DNA from 2 places in the Parashewanella sp. 2304DJ23-3 genome. Region 2 is predicted to be linked to the other one. Evidence: predicted binding sites of a transcription regulator. Region 2 holds the regulator's gene; the other holds the start of a gene.
The links. Region 2 encodes MetJ, which represses methionine synthesis genes. Its sites were predicted from a motif close to TAGACGTCTAGACGTCTA; they were not measured.
Positions count from the first base shown of each region.

Region 1 (10,071 bases), on a different contig from region 2:
AATAATTTGGGTTGTTGTACGATCGCTCGGGCAATTAAAGCTCTCTGCTTTTCACCGCCAGATAATGATTTAAAATTCTGCTTTGCTTTATGGCTTAACTCAACTTTGGCTAGCGCAGAACTCACTTTTTGATGGTCCTCTGCGGTAGTCATTGATAATAAAGACTTATGCGGAGTGAGCCCTAGCATCACCAATTGTTCAGTTGTGATATCCAAAAAACTCGGGGTATCTTGTTGCACCACTGCGACATACTTAGCAATTTCATTAGCAGAATACTCAGCGAATGGTTTTCCAAAAAGTTGAATTAAGCCGTTATCAGCTTTGATAAATCCGTAAAGACAGCGCAATAAACTCGATTTACCAGAGCCATTTGGCCCAATTAAGCCAAGCATCTGTTTTTCAGCAAGCTCAAAGCCGACATCAGACAATATCTGATTACCATCAATCGACCAATTAAGATTACTGACGCTAAGTGCGGTGTTATTCAATGTGGCTATCTAACTAGAATTAATGTGATTTTGGCCATTGTAACCTTAAATGGCGTCGACCGTGATCATCTTCAATCACATTGATTTCAACAACGGCGGCATAAGGTAAATCAAACTCTCGAAATAGGCTGTGCCCTTTACCTAAACTAAGCGCTAATGCGATGGCCTGACGAATAACACCTGCGTGAGTGATCACCAATGCAGTAGGATGCTTTTCTTCATCAACAGCTTCGGTATTGGCAAGTAAATCATCAATGATTTGGGTGATTGCACCTGTTACTCTCATTTCGAAGACTTCCATCGGCTCACCATTTGGTGGTGGTGTTTTCCAAGGATCATCCCAGAATGCAGAAAAGGCTTCAGGCTCTTGCTCAAAAATGTTTTTGAACTCTTTACCGTCCCAATCACCAAAATCGAATTCAGCCAGTGATGGCATCACAATGCCATTGTTATCGTATTTCTCAGCAAAGTAAAAACAGCGCTTTAAGGGAGAGGTATATACTGAAAGCGTATTTACATCAAAGCGAGAAACGGCATCCCACATTTGTTGTTCACCTTCCTTAGATAAAAGAACATTGGTCAATCCCCGAAGGATTTGGCCACCTTCACATTCACCGTGACGTAAGAAAATCAACTTTGCGTTTTTCATCAACCTACCAAAAATAGTATTCAAAGGTATTTCAAATTATAGGCATCTAAACATTTATAGTATCAACAATCCAAATTAATTTTATTATCTACCTAAAACGAAATTACCGACTATTATCTAGAAATTAACTTTGTGAATTAACCAAACGAAAACTTGAAAAGAAAGTGTTGAGCCAAAATAAACCACTGACGAATCTGCTCCTCAAAAATATAGGCAGTATTCAATCTAGTGAAAAATCTAATACTAATTTTGAATTTACAGGTATTCAGCTTTCACTGTGAATTTTTTGCTCTACCATATTTATCAATGTTAAAACTGATTGATCCATTTCAGATCGCATTCTTTGAAAATTATTGAGTGACTCGGATTCGTGCACACCATGTGCCAAGTCAACAAATTTGACATGTAAGATGGCTTCTCCTTGCTCATTTTTAGCTGGAATTAATAGTAAACTCGAATCAACGCCAGCGATAGACTGGTTTAATAATACACTTTTTAATTCTTCCAGCTCATTTTTAAAACTTTTTAGCTGGTCAACACTTAACTTTTTTAATTCTCTTTCTATTATTCTCTGAGTGTTACGGAAATTTGAAAGTCGAGATAAACTTTTTTGAGAATTATTTGAATAAACGAATGGGACACTAGAAAGGTTATAAGCCATATCTTTTACTTTGAGAACCACTTTATTTACTTTAGGGTGACCATGTAGTTTCTTTTCTTCCTTATTATACCTTAAACTTTTACTTGCAAATTTTAGGTCAATAATTTGGCCTCTAGAACTTTCATTTGCATATTGTTTACGAACATCTCTCATTATTATTTTTATGCCCCTAGATTTACTTAAAAATTGAGACATACTCTTTACACTCTCTAACGACTTTAGTTCTGGTAATAAATCATTACCATTTTCGTCTAATATGGCGAGAAGCTCAGGCATAAAGTGATATAGTGAAGGTTGCTTACCTTCGCTATCAAGAAGAGCTCGAACATACATCACAGCTTCGTTGTTATTTTGAATAGATTTAGCAATGCAATCTATAACATTTCCAAAAGAATCTATGTGACATGCGTTAAGTTGGTAACTTTGCCCAGCATGTTGATGATTACACGCCTGTCCAACTTGTATTCTGCCAGTCGCACACTGATGAGGAGCAATGACAGCCATACTTAATCGCTGTTGAATATAACTTTTTAAAACCTCAGCACTCCCGCCACTATGAGTAAAAGTTAAGCACCCCATAAATCTCGAGAATGCTGACGACCGGTTACAATATGCTACTTTCCCATCAATAACTTTAACTTTGTAACTTCTTACCCAACCATGCCTACCAACTACTGAAAAATTAAAATCTCCAGTAGTTACTCTCTCGTTGACGAGTATATCTATTTGAGCTCTGGTTTCTGCCGAAATTACTGCCATACATAACTTAAAAGGTTTCAATACTAATTTTTATTTTAGTAAAAAACATCCACTTACAACATGACTATTAATTTAATTTTCTATTATTTTTTATTAATCTGTTTTTGATTTAATGATCAAGCAAGCATGGACATCTAGATGTCCGTAGTGTAATTTAAAAACAATTCAATGTTTAAGTTTGGTATTGCAACACATGGTTTCAAATTCACAACAGGCTGCTCAATTACATCAACAACTCAAAGATGATCTACAGGATAGAATTCTGCTGCTTGATGGTGCAATGGGAACCATGATCCAACAATATCAACTTGAAGAAGAAGACTATCGAGGTGCTCGCTTCAGTAATTGGTCTTGCCCTGTTAAAGGCAACAATGACTTATTGGTGCTTACACAGCCTGAAATTATTAAACAAATCCATATCGATTATTTGAATGCTGGCGCAGATATTATTGAAACCAACACCTTTAATGCTACCAGCATTGCCATGGCTGACTATAAAATGGAGTCATTGGTTTATGAAATTAACCAAGTTGCCGCCCAATTAGCAAAACAAGCCTGTGAGCAAGTTGAACAGCAAACAGCGATAAAGCGTTACGTTGCTGGTGTGTTAGGACCGACTAACCGTACTTGTTCAATCAGTCCAGATGTTAATGACCCAAGTTACCGTAATGTTCATTTTGATGAACTTGTTGAGTCTTACATTGAAGCCACCAACGGTTTGATTGATGGTGGCTGTGATATTTTATTAGTTGAAACCATCTTCGACACTCTTAATGCTAAAGCCGCCTTATTTGCCATTGATAAAGTGTTGACGGAACGATATTCAAGCCACCCAGAGCAACGTTTGCCAGTGATGATTTCAGGAACGATCACCGATGCGTCAGGCAGAACCTTAACCGGGCAGACTACAGAAGCATTTTATAATTCTCTTAGGCATATCAAGCCGATATCAATTGGCCTTAACTGTGCACTTGGGCCAAAAGAACTTGAGCCTTACCTTCAAGAATTAGCCCGAATTTGCGAATGTTATGTTTCGGTTCACCCTAATGCAGGCTTACCGAATGAATTTGGTGGCTATGATGAAACACCTGAGCAAATGGCTGAGATTATCGAGCAATGGGCACAAAGTGGTTATCTCAATATTGTCGGTGGTTGTTGTGGTACAACGCCTGATCATATCGCTGCATTTCAGACGGCTATAAGCTCGTATTCGCCAAGAATACGACCTAACTTAGCACCTGATTGCCGATTATCAGGACTCGAAGCAGTCACGATTAAGCCCGAATCGCTGTTCGTCAATGTCGGTGAGCGTACCAACGTAACAGGTTCAGCTCGCTTTTTACGTCTGATAAAAGAAGAAGAATACGAAACTGCGCTGGATGTAGCCCGAGATCAAGTTGAAAACGGGGCTCAGATCATTGACATCAACATGGATGAAGGGATGCTGGATGGCGTTTTTGCCATGCAAAAATTCCTAAACTTAATTGCTTCTGAGCCTGATATCAGCAAAGTTCCAATCATGGTTGATTCCTCAAAATGGGAAGTACTGGAAGCCGGACTTAAATGTATTCAAGGTAAAGGTGTCGTCAATTCGATTTCGTTAAAAGAAGGTGAAGCCGCCTTCATTGAGCACGCTCAGTTGGTCAAACGTTACGGTGCGGCTGTAATCGTAATGGCATTTGACGAACAAGGACAGGCTGATACTAAAGCTAGAAAAGTAGAAATCTGCCAGCGGGCTTATGATGTGTTAGTCAATAAAGTCGGTTTCGCTGCTGAAGATATTATTTTTGACCCTAACATTTTCGCTATCGCAACTGGTATCGAAGAACACGATAACTATGCGGTTGATTTTATTGAGGCGACTAGAGAAATTAAACAAACTTGCCCATATGCGATGATCTCAGGTGGTGTTTCCAATGTTTCATTTTCTTTCCGAGGTAATAACCCTGTTCGTGAAGCAATTCATGCCGTATTTCTTTACCACGCCATTAATGCTGGCATGGATATGGGAATCGTTAATGCTGGTCAATTAGCGATTTACGATGATATCGACTCTGCACTAAAAGAGCATGTTGAGCGAATCGTTTTAAATCAGCCTTGCCCGAATCCAGAAAGCACCAATACCGAACTGTTACTCGAAGTCGCAGAAAAATATCGTGGCACAAAAAGTTCAGATGCGGATCACGCAAAAGCTGAGTGGAGAAGCTTACCCGTCAACGAACGTTTGGCACACTCATTAGTGAAAGGCATTACTGAATACATTGACGAAGATACCGAAGAGGCACGCATAAATGCCGACATACCACTAGAGGTGATAGAGGGTCCTCTTATGGATGGAATGAACATCGTCGGTGATTTATTCGGTAGCGGTAAAATGTTCCTGCCCCAAGTCGTAAAATCCGCAAGAGTTATGAAAAAAGCGGTCGCATACCTTAACCCTTATATTGAAGCGGGGAAAGTAGAAGGAAAGTCCAATGGTAAAATATTGATGCTCACCGTTAAAGGTGACGTGCATGATATTGGTAAAAATATCGTAGGTGTCGTATTAGCCTGTAATGGCTATGAAGTTATCGATTTAGGGGTAATGGTACCCGTTGAAAAAATTATCAACGTTGCGATAGAAGAAAACGTCGACATCATTGGTATGTCAGGCTTAATCACTCCAAGCCTTGATGAGATGGTTCATAACGTTAAAGCATTTGAAAAAGCGGGTTTGACCATTCCAGCCATCATTGGTGGTGCGACAACATCAAAAATTCATACAGCAGTTAAAATTGCTCCAAACTACCCTTTTGGTGCCATTTACATCACCGATGCATCTCGCGCTGTGCCTATGGTCAGTAAATTGATTAAAGATGCTTCTCGCCAAAACGAAATAGATACGATTTATCAAGAATACGACCAATTAAGAATAAAACGTTTATCGCAAGGCAAACGCAAATCCATTGTGTCCATCAAGCAAGCCAGAGCCAACAAAACTGAAATCGACTGGGAAAGCTATCAACCCACTAAGCCGAAAAAACTCGGTATCACCGTATTCGATGATTACCCATTAAACGACCTTATTGAGCGTATCGACTGGACACCTTTTTTTAGAAGTTGGGAGCTACATGGGCATTACCCTCGTATTTTGGATGATAAAGTGGTCGGTGAAGAGGCCAGAAAACTCTACGCCGATGCTCAAACAATGCTAAAACAAATCATCGATGAAAAATGGCTAACAGCAAAAGCGGTGATCGGATTATTTCCAGCCAACACTGTAAATCACGATGATATCGAGTTATATCATGATGACACTCGAAATCAGGTGTTGAAAACCTGCCATCACCTACGGATGCAAATTGAAAGATTAGGGAATCACAACTTCTGTTTGGCCGATTTTATTGCCCCTAAAGAAAGCCGAGTTGAAGACTATATGGGTGGATTTGCCGTAACAGCAGGTCATGGTATTGATGAATATGTTGACCGCTTTGAAGCTGATCACGACGATTATAGCGCTATTATGCTCAAGTGCTTAGCCGATCGCTTAGCGGAAGCGTTCGCAGAGAGAATGCATGAACGTGTACGCAAAGAGTTTTGGGGTTATGTCAGTAACGAAACCTTAAATAATGAAGCATTGATAAAAGAAAAGTATCAAGGTATTCGCCCAGCTCCAGGTTACCCCGCTTGTCCCGACCACACTGAAAAAGCCACACTATGGGAATTACTCAAACCAGATGAAACCATTGGACTAAATATAACTGAGAACTTCGCCATGTATCCTACTGCTGCCGTAAGTGGCTGGTATTTTTCACACCCTAAATCTCGATATTTTGGGGTGACAAATATCGGAAAGGATCAAGTTGAAAGTTATGCTACTCGCAAAGGAATGAGCATTGAAGAAGTTGAAAAGTGGTTAGCGCCTGTTTTGGATTATGATGTTGATTGAAAAACCAAACTTCGAATCTTGTAACTACGAACTTTGATGAAGGGTTTTCAGTAAAAAAGAAAGTGAAGCTATCAAACAGATAGTAATTTTGACCAAACAGCTTTATCCAAACAAATTCTTAACTCACTGTTATAACCAATGAGCACTTTATATTTCAAATATCTCTTAAACCAGTAGCCAAATCCACGTTAAATTCGAGAGCTGGCTATTCCGTGTCTATACTCATTTGTACCAAGCAAATTTATTCTTCATTGGCCTAAGTTTCCTAAAGTCCTATTGAGCCGAAATTGAAGCCATTTCTTCTGTTAACACCGACGGAGTGATGATTATGCTATATCCAAGAGAAGTTAAATCTATTTCTGATGCTAAAAAAATTGTTGATGCTCGGGGCTTATCCCACGTAAAAGTCGGCTTTTTTGATATGGACGGAAACATGCTCGGCAAGTACATGAGCAAAAAGAAATTCTTCTCATCACTCGATAAAGGCTTTGATTTTTGTGATGTTGCGTTAGGTTGGGACTGTAAGAATCAATTATACGATAACACTCATTTTACTGGCTGGCATACAGGGTACCCTGATGCAAAAATGCGTATCATTCCAGAATCTTGCAGAGAACTCCCCGATGAGAACGGCACGTTACTTTTTGTATGTGAGTTTACTAAAAAAGCTCAAAGTATTTGCCCTAGATCAGTTTTGCAACGGGTTATTCATTTTGCCACTGAACAAGGTTTTCATGTCAACGCAGGCTTTGAATATGAATTCTTTATGTTTCAAGAAACACCCGAATCCATCCGAGAAAAAGGCTTCAAGAATTTAAAAACACTCTCACCTGATTGGTGTGGTTACTCTGTGCTCAGGAACTCCACTCATTCGGATTTATATCATCAAATCTTATCGCTCGCTGAAGATATGGACTTTCCAATAGAAAGTCTTCATGAAGAGGCTGGGCCTGGTGTGATTGAAGCTGCGATTTCAGTTGATAATGCAGAAAATGCCGCTGATAAGGCTGCACTCTTCAAAACATTCATGAAAGTGCTGGCACAGAAGAATGAGTTAATGGCGACCTTTATGGCTCGTTGGTCAGAAGATTATCCAGGGCAAAGCGGGCACATTCATATTTCGTTGAACGCGATAAAAAATGGACATTCCGAGTTTTTTGCGCCGAGTCACGAACACAACATGAGTAATATTCAGAGGCATTTTATTGCAGGTCAGCAAAGGTTAATGCCTGAATTTTTAGTATTGCTTGCTCCGAATATCAACAGTTACCATCGTCTCACACCAGGATATTGGGCACCCACACATGCAACTTGGGGAGTCGATAACCGAACTACGGCAATACGTGTGATTCCTGGTGATGAAAACTCCCAACGTATCGAATACCGATTAGCTGCAGCAGACTCCAACCCATATTTAGCACTCGCAGCAGCTTTAGCGTCAGGCTTATACGGCATCATGCACAAGTGGCAAGCAACAAAGCCTGTAAAAGGAAATGCCTACGATGAAAAATATCAGCATGAACATCCACTCCCACAAACTTTAGGACAAGCAACGCAAATGTTTAAACAGTCTGCAGCCGCAAGAGAGATGTTTGGCGATGAGTTTGTAGAGCATTTCACTGCAACGAGGGAGTGGGAAGAAAGAGAATTTAGAAAACACATTTCCGACTGGGAACTCGAACGTTACTTCGAGTTAATTTGAGTGGATTGAATTATGTCTGAGATTCAAAAAACCATATCGCCAATTGATGGCTCGATTTTCGTTGAACGCAAGTTAGCAACTCGTGAAGATATTGAACATTCTGTTAATGCAGCGAATAACGCCTTATCAGATTGGCAGCAACTGTCTATAAATCAGAGGAAGCAGTTGTGTGCGCAAGCCGTTGAAATATTTGTTAGCCTCAGCGATGAAGTAGCTAAGGAAATAACGTGGCAAATGGGACGGCCGATATCTCAGTCTGCAGATGAAATTAAAGGGTTCGCTTTTCGAGCTAACTACATGTTAGATATTGCCGAGTCATCATTGTCACCCGTTTATCCTGAAGAGAAGCTGGGAGTTGATAGGTATATTGAGAAAGTACCCGTCGGCGTAATTGCCATCATAGCACCATGGAATTACCCTCTGCTCACAGCAGTAAATACCCTCATACCCGCATTGGTAGCGGGTAATGCTGTAATCTTAAAACACTCCCCTCAAACGCCTCTTTGTGCAGAAAGAATTGTAGAAGCATGTCACTTAGCGGGTATCCCCAAGAATATTATTCAATACCTTCACTTAACTGATGCTGGAGTTGAATATCTTGTGAAAGAAACAGAAATCCATCACATCGCTTTTACAGGCTCAGTTAAGGGGGGGAGTGCAATTGAAAAAGCCGCTGCGGGGCGTTTTCTTGGTACGGGGCTCGAGCTTGGCGGTAAAGATGCTGCCTACATTTGTGATGATGCCGATATTGAATTAGCAGTAGAATCGATTGTCAGCGGCGCCTATTACAATTCAGGACAGTCTTGTTGCAGTATTGAGCGATTATATGTTCCAGAAAGCATATATAACAAAGTGTTAGAACAAGCGATAGACCGAACACAACACTATCAGTTAGGCCGCCCAGATGACCCTGATACGAATTTAGGCCCTCTGGTTTGCACTCGTTCTGCAGATTTTGTTAGAGCCCAGATAAATCAAGCGATTGCTAAGGGTGCAACTCCTCATATTGATGTTTCTAAATTTGAAGGCAACAAAAATGGAACGCCATATTTAGCGCCACAATTGCTGTCTCAAGTTGATCATTCGATGGATATCATGACAGAAGAAACGTTTGGTCCAGTGTTAGGAATTCAAAAAGTCTCCGATGATGCAGATGCTATCAAGCTCATCAACGACAGTCGATATGGCCTTACCGCTTCCGTTTTCACGAATGATTTTCACAGAGCAAAAGGAATAGGGCAACAAATCATAACTGGCTCTATATACGTGAATAAATGTGATTACCTTGACCCGGCTCTGGCCTGGACGGGTGTTAAAAACTCTGGCCGTGGATGTAGCCTTTCAGTACTTGGATACAACGCAGTAACCAGACCTAAGTCATTTTATATCAATCAAAGGAAATAATGTTATGGCTCTCAACTGGCACTTTCCAACAGAAATTGTCTTTGGTCGTGGACAAGTCCAACAAATCAATTTTCTTTGTGCTGCACTCAACATTACTCGGCCATTGATTGTGACCGATCAAGGACTTGCGTCGACTCCAATTATCAAGCAACTCGAAATTTTCTTAAAACTGAAAGCTCAAATCTTTAGCTCTGTCACAGGTAACCCTACCGATATTCAAGTAAGTGAAGGTGTAAAGACATGTAAGGAAAATAATATTGATGGTGTAGTAGCTATTGGTGGAGGTTCTGCACTCGATGCGGGTAAAGCAATTGCATTTATGTCAGCTCAATCGCTGCCGCTTTTCGATTTTGAAGATAATAATGATAACTTTAAAAAAGCCAACTCAGACGGAACCCTGCCTATTATCGCTATCCCCACAACAGCGGGAACAGGTTCAGAAGTCGGACGTTGCTCCGTAATAACGGATTCACAAGCACA
Region 1 covers NZ_JBWQOH010000002.1:409,980-420,050, forward strand. The annotation lists gene AC1EU2_RS07800 (ABC transporter ATP-binding protein) at 1-488, opposite strand, end outside; gene AC1EU2_RS07805 (histidine phosphatase family protein) at 508-1,137, opposite strand; gene AC1EU2_RS07810 (hypothetical protein) at 1,403-2,557, opposite strand; gene metH (methionine synthase) at 2,751-6,485, shown strand; gene AC1EU2_RS07820 (glutamine synthetase family protein) at 6,814-8,187, shown strand; gene AC1EU2_RS07825 (aldehyde dehydrogenase family protein) at 8,200-9,591, shown strand; gene AC1EU2_RS07830 (iron-containing alcohol dehydrogenase) at 9,596-10,071, shown strand, end outside.
Region 1: a site for MetJ is predicted at 2,685-2,702, ahead of metH (methionine synthase). Genes of this name have one in related genera too.

Region 2 (10,071 bases):
CTAATACACTCAATGGCGCTAGCAATGCTATCGCCATAAGTCCCTTAATGGTTTGATTAAGCATCTTTATCTCTCTTTAAGCCGAGTTTCTATTGAATCAAATAACATGCCCGTAATGCTTACGTCATAAGCGGCTTCAATTTCTTTTATGCAAGTTGGGCTAGTAACATTAATTTCAGTTAGCTTATCACCGATAACGTCAATACCAACAAAAATGAGTCCGCGCTTCTTTAGCTCAGGCCCAAGTGAACGTGCGATATTCCAGTCACTTTCAGACAGTGGTTGTGGTTGAGCTCTACCACCTGCAGCGAGGTTACCGCGAGTTTCACCGTTTTGTGGGATACGAGCCAGTGCGTAAGGAACGGGTTCACCATCTACGATTAAAATGCGCTTATCACCTTCGGTAATTTCAGGAATAAATGCTTGAACCATGGCATAGGTTTGTCCATGGTTAGTTAATGTCTCAATGATGACACCAAGATTTGGGTCGTTTGGTTTTACTCGGAAGATTGAACTGCCACCCATACCATCTAATGGCTTTAAAATGATGTCTTCATGTTCAGCGTAAAACGCACGTATACGTTGACTGTCTCGGGTCACAAGTGTTGTTGGTGTATGCTCCGGAAACCATGCTGTAAATAATTTTTCGTTGGCGTCACGTAAACTCTGTGGCTTGTTAACAATCAAAGTACCTTTATCTTCAGCACGCTCTAACATGTAAGTGGCATAGATGAATTCGGTATCAAATGGTGGATCTTTACGCATCAAAATAACATCAAGATCTGCCATCGCATTATTTTGTGGCTCACCAAGTTCAAACCATGATTCAGCGTTATCTGTTACGGTTAACGGCTTCATGTTCGCCACAGCATCACCATCGACGAGTGCAAGATCTTGCATTTCCATGTAATACAGTTGGTAACCACGTTTTTGGGCTGCCATTAACATAGCAAAGCTTGAATCTTTCTTTATATTGATATCTTGAATGGGATCCATCACGATGCCAAGTTTAATCATTGTTATAGTTCCTTTAGATCTTACAGATCGCCAAATTTGAGTTGTAGTGCACTTATGACCGTTAAAGCGGCTGTTTCAGTTCGTAAAATACGAGGGCCCAGTAAAATATCGGTAAATTGATATTGTTCAGTCATATCAATTTCTTCTTTGGATAAACCACCCTCAGGACCAATAAGAAGACGTACTCTATTATTTTCAAGTGTTAAGCCATTGATACCGTGGTTGGCTCTTGGGTGAAGGTTCAATTTTAATGCATCTGACTCTTCGGCACACCAAGCTTCAAGTGATATGGCTGGACGAACTTCAGGTACGACACTTCGGCCTGATTGCTCGCAAGCACTCTGCACTATTTTTTGCCATTGTTGTTGTTTTTTCGCTAAGCGATCGCCAGTGAGTTTGACACCGCATCGTTCTGAAAACAGGGGAGTGATAGTGGTAACGCCAAGTTCTACCGATTTTTGCAATGTAAAATCCATGCGGTCACCGCGAGAAATTACTTGCCCTAGGTGCAACTTTAATGGAGATTCAGTTGGGTTTTCCGTCGCTTCTATGATGCGGACTGAAACATTTTTTTTCGAAGCTTCAATGATTTCGGCTAGATAGTCGTGACCATCACCGTTAAAGAGGGAGACTTTATCTCCTGTGTGCATTCGTAAAACTCGCCCGATATGGGCAGCAGGATCATCATCTAATAAAGTACTTTGGCCAACAGCTAAGCTGCCGGCCTGATAAACTCTTGGTATTCTCATTTACTAAAATTATTGGCATCACAAGCATCCGAAACAAAATGGTTATGGTTTCCTTGAATGCTTGCAACGACGTTATCTCGTATGCATTCTGATTGCTTAACAGGATACATTTTATTCCATGCATTGAACAAGTTTAATTGTTTACTTGAAAGACGATAGCGAGGATATGTTTCGCTCATGTACAAGTATGTTCTCGCAATGGCACCTCGACTGTATTCAGGTGGTTGAACACGGCTGTTTGCAAAGTCGACAATCATATCGCACTGGCCATATTGAGGGTTAGAAGGTTTTTCAGAGGTCCATTGTGAAAAAGAGTAATTACTTCTGTCACCATTAACTTCGCCGATGGCAGGCACTAGGTTATGCATGTCAGAAGCCATTATATTAAAGTCATCACTGGTTTTGGTGCAATTAGCGCGTGCTGAAGTGTCTCCGACTGTCTTCCAACAACCCAGTTGGTGACCAAAATCCCAAGCAGCAACAATGTGCTCCCATTCGATGCGGTTCGCTCGAGTTTGTTGCTTTCTCACTTTATAACCGCATGAATCTAGGTCTGGATCCCACTTTTTTGAATCTGCATTGAACTCACAACCGCAATAAAACGTTTTTGGTTCTAATTGGCTGGGATATAACTTGGTTAAACGTGTTTTTGCTTGAGAAAATGATGTTGGACGATCAGTGGCATAACTTTGATTGGTAAAACTGAGTGCTACGACAGCACATACAGCAAAAGCTGTAATAAACTTATTAGACGGCATAACGGCTACCGAAAACGACTTTAAGGTGATTAAATTTTATGCTCTTATCAGAGGTTTAGCAATTTTAAAGTTTTAGAACAAATTCGACATCGATATTGGGCTTGACTACGGATGACTTTATTGTGACGTCGAATGCCTAATTCAACGACACCACAACCGCATTGATAAGCGATCTTTGTTTGTGGTCTAGAATGTACTTCAAAGCTATGAGTTGTCTTAGGTTTGAGGCTATAAAGCGTTTGCATCATTGAGCGCCATTCGATGCCATGTGGCTTTACTCGTCCAAAAACGTGATGGCAAAGTAAGTGACAGATTTCATGCGGAACGACTTCATCAATAAAGTCTTGCTGGTTGCTTTCGAGCATGCTGGCATTCAAGCGAATTTTATTCAGTTGAAGATGAGCCATACCAGCGCTTCTACCACGCAATTTAAAGGATATTTCTGGGCGAGGGAAAGGTCGTTTAAATTGTTGCTCGGCAATTTGATAACAATATTCAACTTTATCTATCGCTTGTTGTTGCCATTGGCTCATCGTAATTAATGCAGGTCAATTTGAAAGAGATGGTTATTCCATCTCTTCCCATTCGATCCCCATTGCTTCCATGAGCTTTTTGGCTTCCGAAGGAATGCTGTCAGGCTGAGTCTTTGATAGATCGTTATCGTTCGGTAGAGGTTGGCCTGTGTAGGCATGTAAAAACGCTTCGCAAAGTAATTCACTGTTGGTCGCATGGCGCAAGTTATTTACTTGTCGGCGTGTTCGCTCATCAGTCAGTACTTTCAATACTTTTAATGGAATTGAGACAGTGACTTTTTTTACTTGCTCACTCTTTTTTCCATGCTCAGCGTAAGGGCTGATATATTCTCCATTCCATTTAGTCATTGACTCACCTGTATTGATGCTAATAAATAATTCGAGGTCGGCAAATTTTAAAGCCTAAAAACTCACAGTCAAATTATTGCACTAATTGTATGGTTAAGACAAACTTTTAGAAGTCTATACTGCTAATATTTCTTGACCAGTGGTTGAATAAAAACTAGTCTAGACGTCTAGACATCCTTGGTTTTGAGGCGACAGGTGAAATCAACAACGACAATAGCAGTCAGAAACGGCTTAGAAACAGACATTCAGTATGGCTCTGTTGTTCCTCCAATGCACCTATCAACGAATTATTGTTTTGATGGTGGGTTATCTCCAAGGGAGTTTGATTACAGCCGAAGTGGTAACCCAACCAGAACGTTACTTGCTGATACTCTCGCTAAGCTTGAAAAAGGGGCTGGCGCTATCATCACCAATACCGGAATGTCCGCCATCACTCTGGTGCTGCAATTACTCAAACCGCACGACTTGCTGATCGTTCCTCATGACAGCTATGGAGGAAGCTTACGTTTATTTAAAGCGTTTGCTGATAAGGGCTGTTTTAAGCTCGAAATTATCGACCAAACCCAAGACGAACAAATACAGTCTGCGGTAGCTAAGCAACCCAAAATGGTGTGGCTTGAAACGCCAAGTAACCCATTACTTCGGATTGTTGATATTCAAAAGGTTGCTAATATGATCAAAGGAAGTCATACATTACTTGTGGTTGATAATACGTTTTTGTCGCCTCTTCTACAGCAGCCATTATGTTTAGGGGCTGACATCATTGTTCATTCCACCACTAAATATATTAATGGTCACAGTGATGTTGTTGGTGGAGCCGTGATAGCTAAGACGGATGATCTTAGTGAAACCCTATGCTGGTGGGGAAATACATTAGGGCTGACAGGTGGTGCTTTTGACGCATACCAAACACTAAGAGGCGTGAGAACGTTACCGCTTCGTATAAAACAGCACGAACAAAATGCAAAGAAAGTTGTTAACATACTGAGTGAACATCATGCTGTTTCACAACTCTATTATCCTGGGCTTGAAAACCACAATGGTCATGAAATCGCCAAAAAACAACAGAGTGGCTTTGGTGGCATGGTAAGTTTTGAATTAAAAGGCGATCATAATGCTCTAATTCAATTCGTACATCGTTTACAATTGTTCTCGCTTGCTGAAAGCTTAGGTGGTGTAGAGAGTCTAGTTTGTGTTCCTGCGTTAATGACTCATCGTTCTATGGATAATGATGCACAAGTGAAGGCGGGCATTAAGCCGACTTTGATCCGTTTATCGATTGGCGTCGAAGATGGTGACGATTTAGCTACTGATTTGAAACAAGCTTTAGATACAGTTTTACTCGGAGACAAGGATTAATGACGATTAGTCACTTACATAAATTTGGCGGTTCAAGTTTAGCAGATGCTGACGGTTACCGACGTGTAGCGCATATTTTGCTCACACAAGGAAATGCCAATGATATGGTGGTTGTATCTGCAGCGGGTAAATCAACCAACAAGCTTTATCAGTTATTAGAGTTTCAGCACAGTCGCCGTTTATGGCTGCAATCATTACAGGAGCTGATTGAATATCAACAACACCTAGCTGAAGATTTATTGGATAACAATAATGCTCAATTATTTCGTGAGCGTTTGGCGACCGACGGTATGGAGCTATCGAGCTTGCTGTCACAAGAACAGTTAACAGAATACGATAAAAATCAGCTTGTTGCGTTTGGTGAAGTCTGGTCTGCAAGATTGTTAGCCGCTTATTTAAAACAAAATGATGTTGCCTCTAAAGCCATTGATAGTCGTAAAGTTCTGCTCGCTGAAAACGATGTTGTTGCCCGAGTAAAAACCGATGAATCCAGATTCAATGTTCAACAAGTTATTGAGCTTAACCCTGCAACAAGATTAATTTTTACTGGTTTTATTTGTGGTGACGCTGAAGGTAATACTCTGCTGTTAGGTCGCAATGGCTCAGATTACAGTGCGAGCTTATTAGCCAGCTATGCTGATGTTGAACAAATTACCATTTGGACCGATGTGGAAGGGGTGTTTAATGCTGACCCCAATAAAATTACGGATGCCAAATTATTAGCGTCTTTGTCTTTAAGTGAAGCTGATCGGCTTGCTAAATTAGGTTCCCCTGTGCTTCACAGTCGAACACTGCAACCGCTTTTTGGTAGTAATGCTCGGTTGGCTGTTCGATCAAGTTTTGCATCGCATACTCAATACACTCAAATTGAACCTGACAGTGCCGCTGCATGTGAGCCAGTGATCACCAGTCTGCCACAAGTTGAATTACTCCAATTACAAAGTGATTTAGAGCCTAAAAGTATTCATTTGATGTTGGAGCAGCATGGGGTTAGCCCACTTGCCTGGTGGATTCATACCAATAATAAGTTTGAGCTGGCAACTACGACGGAGAATAAAGCGAAGTTATTAACGTTGTTAGAACCACTTTGTAGTGAAAATACTCAGGTTAGTGTGACGTCAAGGTTTGGATTAGTCGCATTAGTGAGTCAAGACTCGTTGGAGCATCGCCATGGTTTTTCGAGGTTATTAACTCGGCATTCAAAGCCAATTTTTCAAGATTCGAACAGTTTGGTTGCGCTAGTACCTAAAGCTGAAGTTGATAGTTTATCTTTTAAAGTTCATCGACGCTGTACTGCAGCTAAGAAACGTTTCGGTGTTGTGGTATTTGGCTTAGGCAATATCGGTAAAACTTGGACGAAACTGTTTAAGACTCGTTTTTTAAAGCTCGAAAAACAACTTAAAATTAAGTTAGATATTGCAGGTTTGGTATCAACGAATCATTGTTTGGTTTCAGATAGCGCCATTGATTTGTCAAATTGGGAGCATAACTTAAATCAGCATGGACAGCCTTGGCGATATGATGAACTCTTAACTCAATTAGATGCGTTAACTTACGATGAACTTATCGTTTTGGACATTACCGCCAGTGCCAGCTTAACTTTAAAATATTCAGAGTTTTTACAGCGTGGCATTCACCTTGTGAGTGCAAATAAGTTGGCGGGTTCAGGTCCACTTACGTTTTATAAAGAGCTGAAATATCAGTTGCAAAGTCGACGTCTGTTTTGGCGTTATAATGCGAGCTGTGGTGCAGGGCTACCAATTCAGACGACATTGGCTGAGCTCAAAAATGGTGGTGACGATATTCATAGTGTAGGAGGCATATTCTCAGGCACTCTGTGTTGGCTGTTTGAGCATTATGACGACAGTGAGCCTTTTTCATCACTCGTATTAAAAGCCAAGTCACAAGGCATTACAGAGCCAGATCCTAGAGATGATCTTTCCGGCAGAGATATGCAGCGAAAGTTGTTAATTTTGGCTCGAGAATTAGGAATGAATCTAGAGCTCAGTGATATTGAGCTGGAATCATTGGTCCCAGCACATCTCGTGCACGTCTCTAAACAAGAGTTTCTTGAGCGTATTGATGAAATCGATGGATCGATCAAAGGTCAATGGGCTGCAGCTCAGAGCCAACAAAAGGTATTGCGTTATATTGCCAAGATTGAGCTCAATAATAACTCAGTTAACGCAAAGGTGGCTTTAGAAAGAGTTGATAACACACACCCTTATGCAAACCTAACGCCTGGCGATAATATCTTTGTCATTGAAAGTGAATTTTACAAAGGTACGCCACTGATCATCAGAGGGCCCGGTGCTGGTCGAGAGGTGACTGCTGCTGCCATTCAGACCGATCTCGTACAAATTTGCCGAGACTTAATGCTAGATTGATTGTATAAAGAACCAGTAGAGGCTGATTAGAGTAGGCCTCTATTTTATACAGCTGCTCAAGTTTTCCTACAAAGCGTTATTTTTCCCTATTGATTATTCTCCAATGGTTGCACCTTCCTTATGCTTTTTCGTACCCATTTTTGATAATGGTCTATTTTCTTTTATGAATTATCAGAAACACTAATTGAATAAACGTTTAAAAAATAACCTTGACATCATCAATATTCTCCGTCATATTTCTATTTAGACGTCTAAACGTCCATTTAACTTTAACATAGGGTAGATTATGGCATTCCATCATGCACAACACTCATCGTTGCTCAATCAAAATCTTGCTGAGCATAATGGTGACATCAATGTGTCGTTTGAGTTTTTTCCTCCAGCAAACTCAGAGATGGAGCAAATGCTTTGGAAGTCTATTCTGCGTTTATCACCTTTGGACCCAAAATTTGTTTCAGTAACGTATGGAGCATTGAGTGGCGTGCGAGATAGAACCCACAATGTGATTGAACGTATCCAGAATGAGACGAGCTTAGTTGCAGCTCCGCACTTAACATTGATTGATGCCGATGACTGTGAATTAAGAGAATTAGCCAAGCAATACTGGAATTCTGGCATTGACCATATTGTCGCATTGAGGGGAGATATACCTGAGGGGTACGAGAATCCACAGCGTTATGCTTCTGATTTAGTGGCTCTACTGCGCTCTGTAGCCGATTTTGATATATCTGTGGCTGCTTACCCTGAAGTCCACCCTGATGCTTTGAATGCCCAATCGGATTTGGTCAACCTAAAGCGGAAAGTTGAAGCTGGTGCTTCACGAGCGATTACTCAATTTTTCTTTGATATTGAAACGTATCTTAGATTCAGAGATCGTTGCGCTGCGGCTGGAATAGAAGTTGAAATTGTACCGGGGATATTGCCAGTAACGAATTTTCAGCAATTGAAAAAATTTGCAGGCATCACCAATGTTTCAATCCCTGATTGGCTACATCATCAATTTTCGGGTTTAGATAATGACCCTGAAACAAGGCAATTAGTCGGAGCAAACATCGCTATTGATATGGTGAAAGTATTGGCTCGAGAAGGGGTTAAAGACTTTCATTTTTATACACTGAATCGCCCAGAACTCACATACGCTATTTGTCATACTCTGGGCATTCGTCCGCAGAAAGTGGCTTAATTATTTAATAAAGGGTTCAGCATCATCATTATTTGATCTCAACAACTAATAGGTCTATATCATGACCACTTAGGTTTATGTCTTGATGCGGCTTCAACCCTTCTGATTTTGGGAGATAACTGGGAATATCTTTCTTTAAAGGGATAATCTTTGAAGTTCCATCTTGATAATGGATTTTTATCGTTCCATCTTGTTTGGGAATAATCACTCGAGCAGTTTGATGGGTGTGATATTCGAGGTGGCCACTTTCACAGAGTGTCGTCTTCCAAGACTTTACATCTTGCTGTTCGAAGAAAGTGTGTCGATGAGTTTGGCAATTTGAGTGGGCTGAGGCCTGAAAAGATAAAACGGCAAACAGTGGCAAAAATAACGTGGCTAATTTCATTACGTGATCCTCTTGAGAGTTATTGCTCATTACAGTGATTCTTTTCTCTCTTGTGCCGAGATGGCAGGGTAGAGTACTTAATCACTAGAGTCAGTATTAGTAATGGTTTAGCGTGGATGTCGTAGAACAACAAGAAATTATTGGAATAATTAATGTGGTATTGCTGGTTGAGGCAATACCACAGTTATTAAGAAACTATTTCTCTTCTTTCAGCCACTGAGCGACGCGTTTGGCAAAGTAGGTGAGGATACCGTCAGCACCTGCACGTTTAAAGCAAAGTAGAGATTCCATAATAATTGGCTTTTCTGCTAGCCAACCATTTTGAATTGCCGCCATATGCATTGCGTATTCACCACTGACTTGATAAGCAAAAGTTGGCACTTTGAATTCAGACTTCACTATTCTGACGACATCAAGATATGGCATACCTGGTTTTACCATAACCATGTCTGCACCTTCTTCTATATCCATAGCGACTTCATGTAACGCTTCGTCAATATTGGCTGGATCCATTTGGTAGCTATGTTTATTGCCACCTTTAAGGTTGCCAGCAGAACCAACTGCATCACGAAATGGTCCGTAATAATTTGAAGAGTATTTAGCTGAGTAAGCCATGATTTGTGTGTTTACATGGCCTGCAGATTCTAGGGCCTCACGAATTGCTCCGATTCTACCATCCATCATATCTGAAGGACCCACCATGTCGGCACCGGCCTCAGCATGCGATAAAGCTTGTTTTACCAACACCTCAGTAGTCACGTCATTGATGATATAACCTTCCTCATCAATGATGCCGTCTTGGCCGTGTGTCGTGAATGGGTCTAAAGCAACATCAGTCATAATGCCCAATTCAGGGTGAGCAGCTTTAAGTGCTCGAACGGTTCGCTGAACCAAACCGTTAGAATTATAAGCTTCTTCAGCCATGAGTGATTTTTTATCGGCAGGGGTGACAGGGAAAATTGCAATCAGTGGAATACCTAATTCGACGAGTTCTTCAGCTTCTTTTAATAGCAGATCTAACGTGTAACGTTTAACCCCTGGCATAGAAGCTACATCTTCAGTGCGGTTTTCGCCCTCTAAAACGAACATTGGGTAGATTAAGTCACTGACCGTAAGTTGATTTTCGGCCATTAAACGTCGACTAAAATCGTGTTTGCGCATGCGACGCATTCTACGTCTAGGGAAAGCGCTTGAAACTATATTCACGGTAAACTCCTAATTATTAACTTCAGCTTCAACTTCAGCGAACTGTTCAAGCTTAAAAGTAAACTCTTGAACCTGATCTCTACCATTATCTTTTGCATGATAAAGGGCTTTATCAGCTTGCTCGAACATCACTCTAGCATGAGCAT
Region 2 covers NZ_JBWQOH010000001.1:1,094,643-1,104,713, reverse strand. The annotation lists gene AC1EU2_RS04890 (alkaline phosphatase) at 1-64, opposite strand, end outside; gene gshB (glutathione synthase) at 67-1,017, opposite strand; gene rsmE (16S rRNA (uracil(1498)-N(3))-methyltransferase) at 1,038-1,766, opposite strand; gene AC1EU2_RS04875 (endonuclease) at 1,763-2,524, opposite strand; gene AC1EU2_RS04870 (SprT family zinc-dependent metalloprotease) at 2,572-3,057, opposite strand; gene metJ (met regulon transcriptional regulator MetJ) at 3,091-3,405, opposite strand; gene metB (cystathionine gamma-synthase) at 3,601-4,764, shown strand; gene metL (bifunctional aspartate kinase/homoserine dehydrogenase II) at 4,764-7,151, shown strand; gene metF (methylenetetrahydrofolate reductase) at 7,438-8,334, shown strand; gene AC1EU2_RS04845 (cupin domain-containing protein) at 8,363-8,719, opposite strand; gene hemB (porphobilinogen synthase) at 8,915-9,925, opposite strand; gene AC1EU2_RS04835 (sensor domain-containing diguanylate cyclase) at 9,935-10,071, opposite strand, start outside.